2 regions of the Jatrophihabitans lederbergiae genome follow, and region 2 is predicted to be linked to the other one. Evidence: riboswitches for the same ligand, from Rfam matches in the RefSeq annotation. Region 2 holds a riboswitch; the other holds the start of a gene.
The links. Region 2 has a riboswitch for cobalamin ahead of RM423_RS03310 (cobalamin biosynthesis protein). Riboswitches for the same ligand answer to the same signal wherever they lie in the genome.
Positions count from the first base shown of each region.

Region 1: another riboswitch for cobalamin. It lies ahead of RM423_RS07350 (Nickel transporter NicT); the one in region 2 lies ahead of RM423_RS03310 (cobalamin biosynthesis protein).

Region 1 is NZ_JAVREH010000006.1:185,032-191,812, reverse strand. It holds gene RM423_RS07355 (discoidin domain-containing protein) at 1-2,839, shown strand, start outside; cobalamin riboswitch at 3,002-3,182, shown strand; gene RM423_RS07350 (Nickel transporter NicT) at 3,213-4,316, shown strand; gene RM423_RS07345 (lysylphosphatidylglycerol synthase transmembrane domain-containing protein) at 4,392-6,764, shown strand.
Region 2 is NZ_JAVREH010000003.1:85,633-92,413, reverse strand. It holds gene RM423_RS03320 (putative cobaltochelatase) at 1-1,057, opposite strand, end outside; gene RM423_RS03315 (cobyric acid synthase) at 1,054-2,604, opposite strand; gene RM423_RS03310 (cobalamin biosynthesis protein) at 2,601-3,545, opposite strand; cobalamin riboswitch at 3,656-3,792, opposite strand; tRNA gene RM423_RS03305 (tRNA-Lys) at 3,931-4,003, shown strand; gene RM423_RS03300 (hypothetical protein) at 4,389-4,562, opposite strand; gene RM423_RS03295 (ArsR/SmtB family transcription factor) at 4,742-5,080, shown strand; gene RM423_RS03290 (SRPBCC family protein) at 5,107-6,075, shown strand; gene RM423_RS03285 (mismatch-specific DNA-glycosylase) at 6,140-6,718, shown strand; gene RM423_RS03280 (hypothetical protein) at 6,771-6,781, opposite strand, start outside.

The DNA.
Region 1 (6,781 bases), on a different contig from region 2:
CGGCTCGTACAGCCGCTCCCAGATCGCTTCCCACCGGCCCGGCGGCAAGCTGACCGCTGCCCTCGCCGTCACCGCGACCGTCGTGGGCCTCGGCGCCCTCACCGTCTCCCTCGGTGCCGGAGCGCATTCCGCTCAGGCTGCCACCACCCGCGGCGCGACCGTGCCGTTCACCGAGTACGAGGCCGAGAGCGCCGCCACCAACGGCACCGTGCTCGGCATGGACCGCACGGCCGGGACGCTCGCGTCCGAGGCCTCCGGACGCAAGGCGGTGCAGCTGGCCGGGCAGGGCAAGTACGTCCAGTTCACGCTCGCGCAGCCCGCAAACGCGGTCACCATCCACTACGCGATCCCCGATTCCGCCGACGGTGCCGGTCTCACCAACCAGCTGAGTTTGTACGTCAACGGGACGAAGACACAGGACCTCACCGTCACCAGCCGGTACAGCGACTTCTACGGCTCGTACCCGTTCAGCAACAACCCCGGCGACGGCAAGGCGCACCACTTCTACGACGACGTCCGGACGACCTTCGGCTCGACGCTCGCGGCGGGCAGCACGGTCAAGCTGCAGGTCGACAGCAACGACACCGCCGGCTCGTACACCATCGACACCGCCGACTTCGAGACCGTCGGGGTGGCCAACGCCATGCCCGCGGGCTACCTCGACGCCACCGGCTACGGCGCGGACCCGACCGGCGCTCGTGACTCCACCAGCGCCATCCAGTCGGCGGTCAACGCCGGCTCGAGCCAGGGCAAGGGCGTCTGGATCCCGACCGGCACCTTCACCGTGGTCGGTCACATCATCCTGAACAACGTGACCGTCAAGGGCGCCGGTCCCTGGTACACGGTGCTGCACGGGGCAGGCGTCGGCTTGTACGGCAACTACGCGCCGAACGCCAGCAGCAACGTCCACGTCTCGGATCTCGCGATCTTCGGCGAGGTGACCAACCGCGACGACAGCGCCCAGGTCAACGGCATCGGCGGCGCGCTCAACAGCTCGTCGGTGGACAACGTCTGGATCCAGCACACCAAGGTCGGCGCCTGGCTGGACGGCCCGTTCGACGGCCTGACCCTGAGCCGGCTGCGGATCCTGGACACCACCGCCGACGGCGTGAACTTCCACAACGGCATCACCCACTCCACGGTCACCAACAGCTTCCTGCGCAATACCGGGGACGACGGGCTGGCGATGTGGGCCGAGAGCAACGCCGACGCCAACGACTCGTTCACGTTCAACACCGTCGAGCTACCCATCCTGGCGAACAACATCGCCATCTACGGCGGGCATGACAACACGGTCAGCGACAACATCGTCAGCGACACCCAGAACCAGGGCGGCGGCATCCACGTCGGCAACCGGTTCAACGCGGTTCCGCTCGCGGGCACCACGACGATCGCCCGCAACACCCTGATCCGGACCGGCGTGCTGGACTCCAACTGGCAGTTCGGCGTCGGCGCGATCTGGTTCTGGTCCTCGGACTCGGCCATGACCGGCACCATCAACGTCACCGATTCCTCGATCCTGGACAGCTCGTACGAGGCGATCCAGTTCATCGGCAGCGGGGTCAGCAACGTCGCATTCAGCAACGTCACGATCGACGGCACCGGAACCTTCGTGCTGCAGCTGCAGACCACCGGCTCCGCCAGCTTCACCAACGTGACCGCGACGCATGTGGGCAACGCCGGCAGCTACAACTGCCAGGGGACTGGCGCGTTCGCGATCAACAAGATCAGCGGCGACACCGGCTGGGACTCGACGTACTGCGGCCCGTGGCCGGCGCCGGTCTACACCTACGCCGGTGGCGGTGGCACCACGCAACCGCCGACCACGCCGCCTCCCACCACGACGCCGCCTCCCACCACGACGCCGCCTCCCACCACGACGCCGCCTCCCACCACGACGCCGCCTCCCACCACGACGCCGCCTCCCACCACGACGCCGCCTCCCACCACGACGCCGCCGTCCAGTCCGTCCGGGAACCTTGCCCTGAACCGGCCGGTCACCGACAGCGGTCACAGCGACGTCTATGTGGCCGGCAACGCCGTCGACGGCAACACCAGCACCTACTGGGAGGGCGCCAACGCCTTTCCGCAGACCCTGACGACCGACCTGGGCAGCGCGCAGTCCCTCGGCCGCCTGGTGCTGGACCTGCCGCCGTCCTCGGCATGGGGCGCGCGGACCGAGACGCTGTCCGTGCTGGGCAGCACCGACAACAGCACCTGGACGACGCTGGTCGCCTCGAACGCATACGGCTTCGACCCCGCCACCGGAAACACGGTGACGGTGACGCTGCCCGCCAACAGCACCCGCTACGTCCGGCTCACGTTCACCGCCAACAGCGGCTGGTCCGCCGCGCAGCTCTCCGAGCTCGAGGCGTACGCCAGTACGACCACCACCGCGCCGCCGACGACTACCCCGCCGCCGGCTACCGGGAACGTTGCTCTGCACAAGACGGTGACCGACACCGGCCACTCGCAGACCTACGTCGCGGCCAGCACCGTGGACGGCGACCTGAACAGTTACTGGGAGAGCACGAACAACGCCTTTCCGCAGAGCCTGACCCTGGACCTGGGCAGCTCGATGGCCACGAAGCGGCTGGTGCTCGACCTGCCCGCCTCGTGGGGCGCCCGCAGCGAGACACTGTCGGTGCTCGGCAGCGCGGACAACAGCAGCTTCGCCACGCTGGTCGGGTCCACGGCGTACAGCTTCGACCCGGCGTCGGCCAACAAGGTGACCATCAGCCTGCCGGCGAACAGCAGCCGATACCTGCGCCTGACGTTCACCGCCAACAGTGGATGGGCCGCCGGCCAGCTGTCGGAGCTGGAGGCGTACCTGTCCTGAGCGCGGCGCAGGTTGGTATGTGCAGCGGCCGCCATGGCGACGGGGGGCATACCGACTGTGCGGCGGCCACACAGAGGGGCAACCGGTTCACCGGTTGCCCCTCTGTGCTGTGTTCCGGCAGTGCTGGAAGCCGGCGACTTGCCACCGGGCAGCACCAGCGGCTAGCTTTCGAGCTGCCACGGTGCTCGGGAATTCGGTGCAGAACCGAAGCGGCCCTCGCCACTGTAAGCAGGAATGTCGGGCTCTGTTAGCCACTGGACGAGATTGTCCGGGAAGGCGAGCCCGATACCGGAGCGATCCGGAACCTGCGAGCCAGGAGACCGGCCGTGGCACAGCTCAGCCCTGTCCACGAGGTGTTGGAAGAGGAACCCTGATGTCTTTGCCAACTGTCGTCTCCACGCGTCTCGGACGCGCCGAATGGCGCCGGATCGCCGTGATCCTGGCGGTGATCGCCGCCATGAACATCGTCGCCTGGGCAATCCTGATCGCCGTGGTGGCGCCCCAGCACCTGATGCTCGGCAACAAGATCTTCGGGATCGGGATCGGCATCACCGCCTTCACCCTGGGCATGCGGCACGCCTTCGACGCCGATCACATCGCGGCCATCGACAACACCACCCGCAAGCTGCTGGCCGACGGCAAGCGGCCGGTGTCGGTCGGGTTCTGGTTCGCCCTCGGGCACTCCACCATCGTGGTCGTGCTGGCGACCGGGATCGCTCTCGGCGCCAAGTTCGTCACCGACCTCACCACTGCCGGCTCGTCCACCCGGCAGAACCTCGGCGTGCTCAGCACCAGCGCGTCCGGGCTGTTCCTCTACCTGATCGGCATCCTGAACCTCGTCGCCCTGGTCGGCATCGTCCGGGTGTACCGCCGCGCCAAGGATGAGGGGTACGACCCGCACGCCCTCGACCAGGCGCTGAACGATCGAGGCCTGCTCACTCGCATACTGCGGCCGCTGATGCGCTCCATCACCCGGCCGTCCCAGATGTACCCGATCGGGATGCTGTTCGGCATCGGCTTCGACACCGCCACCGAGGTCACCCTGCTGGTGCTGGCAGCCAGCGGAGCCGCCGGCGGCCTGCCCTGGTACGCGGTCCTCGTCCTGCCGCTGCTGTTCACCGCCGGCATGAGCCTGTTCGACACCCTGGACGGCGCCTTCATGAACGTCGCGTACCGGTGGGCGTTCGCCAATCCGATCCGCAAGATCTACTACAACCTCGCGATCACCGGCCTCTCGGTCGCCGTGGCGCTGCTGATCGGCACCATCGAACTGGTCAGCGTCCTGCACGAGAAGCTGGACCTCACCGATCCGGTCACCAACTGGATCGCCGGCCTGGACCTCAACAACGTCGGCTTCGTCATCGTCGGCCTGTTCGTGCTCGTCTGGGCGCTGGCCATCGCCTACTGGAAGGTGATGGCGGTGGAGGAGCGCTGGGCGCTGGCGCCACACGTCGCCGAACCCGCCGAGCTGGATTGAGTTCTGATCTCGCTGTAATACCCTTCGAAAATCATGCAGCACCGGACCGGAACCGTAACCGCGGCGAACGGGCCCGTGGCTACCGAACGACCCGGCGCGGGCACGGAACCGATAGAGCTCCGGGACTCGGCGCCGTCCCGGGTGCGCCGATCGCTGGACCTGGTCCGGCTCAGTGGCCTGCTGCTCGCGGTGCTCGTCCTGGTCGGGCTCGGGCTGATCGCCCGGGACACCAGCCGGGGCATCAACTCAGACCTCGCGCGGCTGGTCAGCGACGTGCCGCACGTCCTGCTGCGCTCGGTCAGCCTGCTCGCCGCCTTCGGGGCGCTGGCCCTGCCGCTGGCGTTCATGGTGCGCGACATCGTCCGGGGCCAGACCCGGCGGCTCATCGAGGCGGTGCTCACCGGGCTGCTCAGTATCGGCGTGGTCGCCGCGCTGAACGAGCTGCTCGACGCGTTCCCCGCCAGCCAGTTGCACGTGGCCCTCGTCCGGGTGGGCAGCAGCGGCTCGGTCCGGCCACTGGACACCTACCTCGCCGCGCTGCTCGCCTTCACGACGGTGCTCGGACTCGCCGACGTGGTGTGGCGGGGGCTGCTCGCGTCAGTCATCGCCCTGTACGTGCTGTCGGTGTTCACCGCGACCCAGGCCTCGCTGCTGTCCCTGGCGCTCAGCCTGGTCGTCGGCGCGACCATCGGCATCACCGTCCGCTACAGCGCCGGCAGCGTGAACGAGCGGCCGGACGCCGCCCAGCTCGCGGCGGCGCTGGCCGAACGCGGCATCGAGCTGGCAAGCCTGCTGCGGATCGAGTCGACGCTGGACGGCCGCAGCTACGAGGCCACCACCCGCGGCGGCCACCTGCTGCGGGTACAGGTCCTCGACCGTGACCTGCTCGCCTCGGGTGCCGTCTACAACCTCTACCGGCTGATCCGGATCCGCACGGACCTCGCCCCGGCCCCGGCGCTCTCGCTGGAGCGGGTCGCCGAGCACCGGTCCCTGCTCGCGATGGCGGCGAGCGCGGCTGGCGTTCCGGTGCCGCGGCTCATCGCCGGGGTGCGCTGCGGCCCGGACACCATCGTGCTGGTCTACGAGTGGCGCGAGACCACGGCACTCACCGACCCCACGCCGGCGCAGCTGGACGAGCTGTGGCGCGCGGTCACCCTGCTGCACCGCAACCGGGTGACCCACCGCGGGCTGACGCTGGGCCAGATCCGGCTCGGCGTGGACGGGGACGTGCTGCTGCCGATTCCCGAGGATGGCGCGGCGTTCGCCAACGACCTGCGGATCAGCCTGGACCGCGTGCAGCTGCTGATCACCACCGCACAATGGGCCGGAGCGGAGCAGGCGGTACGCAGCGCCCGCCACGTCCTCACCGACGAGGAGCTGGCCGCGACCGTGCCGGTGCTGCAGCCGATCGCGCTGAGCCGGCAGACCCGGGAGGCGCTGCGGCAGGACAGCGCCCTGCTCGAAGCGGTCCGTGACCAGGTGCAGGCCCAGACCAACCAGCCGGCGCCGGACCTGGCCCGGGTCGAGCGGGTCCGGCCGCGGACCATCATCTCCATCGCCGCCGTGATCGTCACCGGGTACCTGATCGTGGGCCAGCTGGGCACGGTGGACCTGGTCACGGTGCTGTCCGGCGCGCGCTGGCAGTGGGTACCGCTGGTGCTCGCCGCGTCCGCCGCGACGTATGTGGCCGCGGCGCTGTCGCTCACCGGATACGTCCGCGAGCGGTTGCCGTTCGCCAGGACGGTGCTCGTCCAGCTTGCCGCGTCCTTCGCGGGGTTCGTCACCCCACCGTCCGTCGGCGGTCTCGCCCTGAACATCCGATACCTGCGCAAGTCCAATGTCAGCACCGCGGGCGCCGCGACCAGCGTCGGGCTGTCCCAGGTGGTCAACGGCGTCTCGCACGTGGTGCTGCTGATCGCCTTCGCCACCGCCACCGGCGAGCCCGCCCACCACAGCGTTCCGATCCCGGGCTGGGCCTTCGTCGCCCTCGGCGCGCTGGCCGCCCTGATGCTGCTGGCGCTGGCCCTGCCCGCGGTGCGGCGCTGGCTGCTCGGCTGGCTGCTGCCGCCACTGCGCGAGGCGGTGCCCAGGCTGCTGAACCTGCTCACCAACCCGGCGAAGCTCGCCGAGGGCGTTGTCGGGGCGCTGCTGCTCAACGGGTGCTACATCGCCGCGCTGTGGTTCTCGGTGCACGCCTTCGACGGGAGGGTCGGCGTCGCGCAGGTGGCCGTGGTGTACCTCGCGGGGGCGGCCATCGGCTCCGTGGCACCCACGCCCGGGGGACTGGGCGCGGTCGAGATCGCGCTGTCCACCGGGCTGGCGGCCGCCGGAATGGCGAGCGCGGCAGCGATCAGCGCGGTGCTGCTCTTCCGGCTGGCAACGTTCTGGCTTCCGGTGCCGCTCGGGTGGGTGGCGTTACGGTGGCTGCAAAGGCGTGAGGCGCTCTAGCCCCGCGCGGCGCCCAG
Region 2 (6,781 bases):
CGCCGTCCGGATCGGGTTCGGGCTCATCCTCCGGCCGCGAGCGCTCCAGCGCATCATCCAGCGCCTCGGTGTCCAAGCCGGGCTCGTCAAAGGGATTGCGCCGGCGGCGGTGCGGCAGCGCCAGCAGAGCAGCGGCCCGGACGTCCTCCTCGGTCACCTGGGTACGCCCGTGCCACGCCGCATGAGCCGCGGCGGTGCGGGCGGTGACGATGTCGGCACGCATGCCGTCCACGTCGAACGCCGCACACACCTCGGCGATCTGGCGCAGCGCCGCGTCCGTCAGCACGACCTGTCCCAGCAGTTCCCGGGCACGGACGATCTGCTGGGCAAGGTCGGCTTCGGCGGCGGCCCAGCGCTCGGCGAAGTCGGCCGGGTCGGCGTCAGCGTCCAGTCGTCGCCGGACCACCTCGACGCGCACCTCCGGGTCCCGGCTGGCGGCCACGTCCACGGTCAGCCCGAAGCGGTCCAGCAGCTGCGGGCGGAGCTCGCCCTCCTCGGGATTCATCGAGCCGATAAGGACGAACCGCGCCGGGTGGCTGACCGACACGGCATCCCGCTCGACGTGGTTGCGGCCCATCGCCGAGGCATCCAGCAGGACGTCCACCAGGTGGTCGGCCAGCAGGTTCACCTCGTCGACATAGAGGATTCCGCGATGCGCACCGGCGAGCAGGCCGGGCTCGAACGCGCGGGTGCCGTGGGACAGCGCCTTTTCCAGGTCCAGCGAGCCGACCACCCGGTCCTCGGACGCGCCGACCGGCAGTTCCACCAGCCGGGCGGGTACGACGACGGCCTTCGGGTCGAGGTGCGGCCCGTCCGGGCAGTTCGACTGCGGCGCGGCCGGATCACAGCCGAACCGGCAGCCCTCGACCACCGCGAGGTCAGGGAGCAGCGCGGCCAGCCCGCGGACTGCTGTCGACTTGGCGGTCCCCTTCTCGCCCCGCACCAGCACGCCGCCGATCGCCGGGGACACCGCGTTCAACAGCAGGGCGAGCCGCATGTCGTCCGCGCCGAGGACGGCCGAGAACGGGTACCCCTTGAGGTCCTGGGGGATGGTCATGAGGTGCGCTCTCCTGGCTGCTGTGTTGTGGTCTGTATCGGCTTCGGCATGGTCAGTGGGGTGGCAATCCGCGGCAGTCCCGGCGGGGCGCCGGACGTGATCAGGCGCGTCAGAGCCTCGGTGTCCAGGTGCTGGCAGACCGCGTCGCCGAGCCGGTCGAGCTGCTGTTCCGTGACGGCGGCGACCTCGGTGTCGGGCGCGACGGTGAAGTCGCGTCCCGCCGCGGAGGCCGCCTGGGTCAGGAACGCCCTGCGGAAACCGTCGCTGTCGAAGGCGCCGTGCCAGGTGGTGCCCCAAACGGCACCGCTGTGGTAGCCGTCCAGGAAGGGTTCGGCCTGCCCGGTTGCGGTGAGCGTTGCGATGCCGTGGTGGATCTCGTACGCGGTGCTGACCGGCTCACCGAAGGCGTTTCCGGTCGGGCGACCGAGCACCTTGTCCGCCTGGAACCGCACCGCCACCGGCAGCATCCCCAGACCGGGCACGGTACCCGCCCCGGATTCCACCTCGTCGGTGATCGTCCCGGCGAGCATCTGGTAGCCGCCGCAGATGCCGAGCACCGGACGGCCGAGCACCCCACGTCGCAACAGCGCCTGGTCCAGCCCCTGCTCACGCAGCCACGCCAGGTCGCTCACCGTCGCGCGGCTGCCCGGCAGCACCGCGAGGTCGGCCTCGGCCACGTCGGCCGGCGAGGTCGTCCAGTGCACCAGCACACCCGGCTCGCGCCCGAGGGCGTCGACGTCGGTGGAGTTGGACGTCCGGGGCAGCCTGATCGCGGCCACCCGCAGGACGTCGGCGCCTACCGGCTTGCCACCATCGATGGCCCAGGGCAGCGACAGCGAGTCCTCGGCGTCCAGATCCAGGTCCGGCAGCCACGGCAGCACACCCAGCACGGGGCGCCCGGTCAGCTCGCACAGCATGTCCAGCCCCGGCGCGAGCAGCCGGTCGTCCCCCCGGAACTTGTTGACGACGAAGCCGGCCACCAGCGACTGGTCCCGGTCGTCGAGCAGCGCGAGGGTGCCGTAGAGCGCGGCGAACAGGCCGCCGCGGTCGACGTCACCGACCACCAGGGTGGGCAGGTTCCGCTGATCCGCCAACCACATGTTGGCGAGGTCGCCCGCGCGCAGGTTGATCTCGGCCGGGCTGCCGGCGCCCTCACACACCACCACGTCGTACTGCCCGCGGAGCGTGTCGTAGCTCGCCAGCACCTGCTCGCGCAGCGCCGTTTTGAGCTCGCGGTAGCCCAGAGCGCTGGCCTGGGTGTAGGGCTTGCCGTGCAGCAGGACGTGGGATTGCCGGTCGCTGCCCGGCTTGAGCAGCACCGGATTCATCAGCACCGACGCCTCAATGCCGCACGCCCGCGCCTGCAGGGCCTGCGCCCGGCCGATCTCGCCACCGTCGGCCGTGACCGCGGAGTTGTTCGACATGTTCTGGGCCTTGAACGGTGCGACGGACACTCCCTCGCGCGCCAGCCAGCGGCAGATACCGGCGGTGAGCAGGCTCTTGCCGGCGTCCGAGCTGGCACCGGCAACCAGCAGCGAGCCCTTCACCGACGTGCCCGTGTCAGCACGAGCGCCGCGGCCAGCACGGCCACCGCCGCGCTCTGCACGACATGGCTGAGCCGGACGGCGTTGCCGATGTCTTGCGGGTCCGGCTCGCGGCCGAAACCGAGCGTCGGGCGCTCCTCGACATGGCTGCGGTAGGCGGTGCGGCCACCCAGCCGAACGCCGAGCACGCCCGCCATCGCGGCCTCGCAGTGACCGGCGTTCGGGCTGGGGTGCCGGCTGGCGTCGGCTCGCCACGCACTCCAGCCGCCACGTGCCGAGCCATGGACTGTGCGCGCGCCGGCCAGGGTGAGCAGTGCTGAAAGCCGGGCCGGGGCGAGGTTGAGCAGGTCGTCCAGGCGCGCAGCGGCGGTACCGAAGCGGGCGTAGCGGGGCGAGCGGTGGCCGACCATGGCGTCCAGGGTGTTGACCGCGCGGTAACCGAGCAGGCCGGGCAAGCCGGCGACCGCTCCCCAGAACAGCGGCGCCACGACGGAGTCGGAGGTGTTCTCGGCGATCGACTCGACCGTGGCCCGCGCCATTCCGGCCTCGTCGAGCTGGTGGGGGTCTCGGCCGCACAGGCTGGGCACGAGCGCCCGCGCCGCCTCGGTGTTCCCATCGTCCAGGTGACGCGCGAGGCTGGAGCCGATGCGCCGCAGGCTAGCGCCGCCGACGACTGCCCAGGTGGCCGTGGCGATGGCGAGCGTACGGACGGCAGGATGGTGGCGCAGTCGGCGTTCGGCCGCGGCCGCGGCGGCGGTGAGCGGCAGCACGCAGAGCGCGGTGAAGACGGTGCCGTTGAGGCGGCTGTCGGCATACAGGTTCCGCTCGAGCGCGGAGGCGAACGAGCCGAAGGCAGCCACCGGATGGGCGCGGGCGGGATCGGCGAACAGCTCATCGGCGAGGACGCCGAGCAGCAGGCCGGCCGCGACAGGTAACCGCGACATCTAGTGGCGGGTCAGCGATCGCGCGTGCGACGTTCGACTGCCGGGTTCATGCACGGTCATTCCACTACCTCCGTCGGGTATCCACGCCCTGGGGCCACTGCCGACGGCCGAAGTATCCTGGCTCCCGATTCTGGCCGCTGGGCGGCGCGTCGCTCACCCCACCTTCCAGCCTTGCGGCCGTGGTGTGTCGGGGCTTGCTCCTCGGTAACAGTGGCGGGACCGCGCCGGATTCGCACCGGACTTCCTTCACTGCCGTCGTAACGCCCAACCCAACCACAGTGCCGGAAGGGGGGTCAACGCCGACACCCGGTTGTCTGGGCTAGGGTCGCCGGTCTGGTAAGGTTTCGACTCGTGCTCAGCAAGACCGGGCGCAGCAACTGAACAGGCGCCGCTAGCTCAACTGGCAGAGCAGCTGACTCTTAATCAGCGGGTTCGGGGTTCGAGTCCCTGGCGGCGCACAGACCTCGGGCCCCCCCGGGAACCCGGGGACCAGAGTCATGTTCCGTCCAGGTGAGGCGTCGCCGGGCGGCGCTAGCGCTCGCGGGCTGCCGGTTCCTTCCATTTTGAGCGTCGTTCCCTCTTCGCTGGTCGGGGCGTGTGGCCTCTGCGACGAAGACTATTCCCAGCCGGTAGTTGGTGAAGTCGAAGCACAGCTGGGACGCCAGCTGCGCTCTGTCCGGATCAGTTTGGTACTGCCCCACACCCGGATCTCGCCGCGCGGCGCCGCACGCAGCTTCGTGACCGCAGCGGGAACGTCAGGCCCGAGGAGCTGCGAGTTCTGCCAGCCGACCTCAGTCAGCGTGCGCGAGGCAACGTACTTGGGGATGCGGTTGTACCTTCTGGTCAGCTCCCCTGCCAACCCGGTGCGTTCTCGTCCCACACGCCCCACGAGCCGGCGAAGATCTCGTACGTTCTGCGACCGAGCAGCAGCGCCTCGGTTCTGCTCTCCCACTCCTCAACGATGTGGTCGACGCCGTCCCCGTCGGGCTGGTCCGCCGCGGCCGCGTCGTAGTCCATCGCCCAGCCGCCGTGCTCGAAGCCGCCTTCGCGATCCTCGTCCGGGCCGCCGCGCGCCTGGACGACGCCGTCAAGGGTGATAGAACGCCTGCACCACGATGGAGCTCCTGTCGCTTCTCACTGGAAGTTGAGTGGAAGGGGGTTGACGAGCGTTCCGCCGAGTGCCACCATACAACCAAATGGTTGTACAAGATGCACTGAGCGAAGCCGAGGTCGACCGGATCTTTCGGGCCTTGGCAGATGCGACGCGGCGCGACATCGTGCGGCGGACGTTGGCCGGTGAGGCGACGGTCTCCGAACTGGCCGCGTCCTACGACATGTCCTTCGCCGCCGTGCAGAAGCATGTCGCGGTGTTGGAGGGAGCCGGGCTGGTGAAAAAGCAGCCGCATGGCCGTGAGCGGATCGTCCGCGGCAACCCCGACGTGATCCGGCGGGCCCAGGCGCTGCTGGATTCCTATGAACAAATTTGGCGCGCCCGCGTCGAGCGACTGGACGCGCTGCTCGCCGAGCCGCAGTAACAGCCACAACAAGACAGGAGCCAACGATGCCCATCACCTCCGTCACCAAGGATGCCGAGTCGCTCACCATGACCGTGGTCGCCGACTTCACCGTCACGCCGCGCCGACTCTGGGACGCCTACCTCGACCCGCGGATGCTCGAGCGCTTCTGGGGGCCGCCCACCTACCCTGCCGTGTTCACCCGCCACGACGGCTACGTCGGCGGTCGCAGCGAGTACGCGATGACCGGCCCGGATGGCGACGTCTCGCGCGGCTACTGGGAATGGGTCGCCGTCGACGAGCTCAAGAGCTTCGAAGTGCGAAACGGGTTCGCGAACCCGGACGGCACGGCGAACCCCCAGATGCCCTCGATGCGGATGATCTTTGCCTTTGATGCAACGCCGAATGGCTCCCGGGTGTCCACCACGACCCGCTTCAACTCGGTCGACGAGTTGGAGAAGTTGCTCAGCATGGGCATGGAACAAGGCATGACCGAGGCAATGGGTCAGATGGACGCCGTCCTCGCCGATCTCGCCGCGTTCGCAGCCGGCGACGGGACGACGACCCAGGTTCTCAGCGACACCCAGGTGCGCATCAGCCGGGTCGTCCGCGGCGACCCGGACGCGGTGTGGCAGGCACACCAGGAGCCGGCACTGCTGCGGCAGTGGCTGCTCGGGCCCGACGGCTGGACGATGCCGGTGTGCGAGGTCGCTACCGAGGTGGGGCAGACCTATCGCTATGAATGGGAAAAGCTCGACGGCGAAGGAAGGTTCAGTTTCACTGGAACGCTGCTGGAGTCCCTGCCGCCACACCGAAGCGTGACCACTGAGACCATGATTGGCACCGATGGCCCGTCGACCACCAACGAACTCACCCTCACCCCGGTCGAGGGCGGCACGCTGGTGTCCGTGCTCATCACCTATCCCGATGCCACAGTCCGAGACACCGCTCTTGCCACCGGCATGACCGACGGCATGGAGAGCTCCTACGCGCGGCTCGAGTCACTGATCGGCTGACACCGTCAGCCGTCCTGCTGCGGACGCCGGTGATGCCGTGCGCGATCTCTTCTATGCTGCGGCGGTGAGCTTCACCCGGACGCAGCTGGATTCCTATCGCGACGCCACGGTGCCTGATCTGCTCGGCGAACGAACGCAGCTGTTGTTCGTCGGTATCAACCCTGGTTTGTGGACCGCAGCCGTTCAGGCGCATTTCGCACGCCGGGGTAATCGGTTCTATCCCGCGCTGTATCGCGCAGGCATCGTTGACAGGGTTATCGACGCTGCCGCCGGTTATTCGGCCGAGGACCGAGCGTTGCTCCTGGCGGCGGGCGTCGGAATCACCAACCTCGCGCCCCGGGCGACCGCCCGGGCCGACGAGCTGACCGCTACGGAGCTCGAAGCCGGCGCTCGTCGCCTGGTGGAGTTGGTAGATCGCGTCGCGCCGGCAGTGGTGGCGGTGCTCGGTATCACCGCGTACCGGATCGCGTTCAGTCGGCCGCGGGCCACCGTCGGCCAGCAGCCCGACCGTCTGGCCGGCGCCCAGCTCTGGGTCGTGCCCAACCCCAGTGGACTGAATGCCCATTCATCATTGGATGATCTCGCCCGCGCCTACCGGGAAGCGGCTGTAGCCGCAGGTCTGATTCCGCCGCCCGAGCACTAGACGACGCTTCTCAGCGAAGGTACCTGCCGATTCGGACGATTTGACGTCACAGCTAGCGCGGCC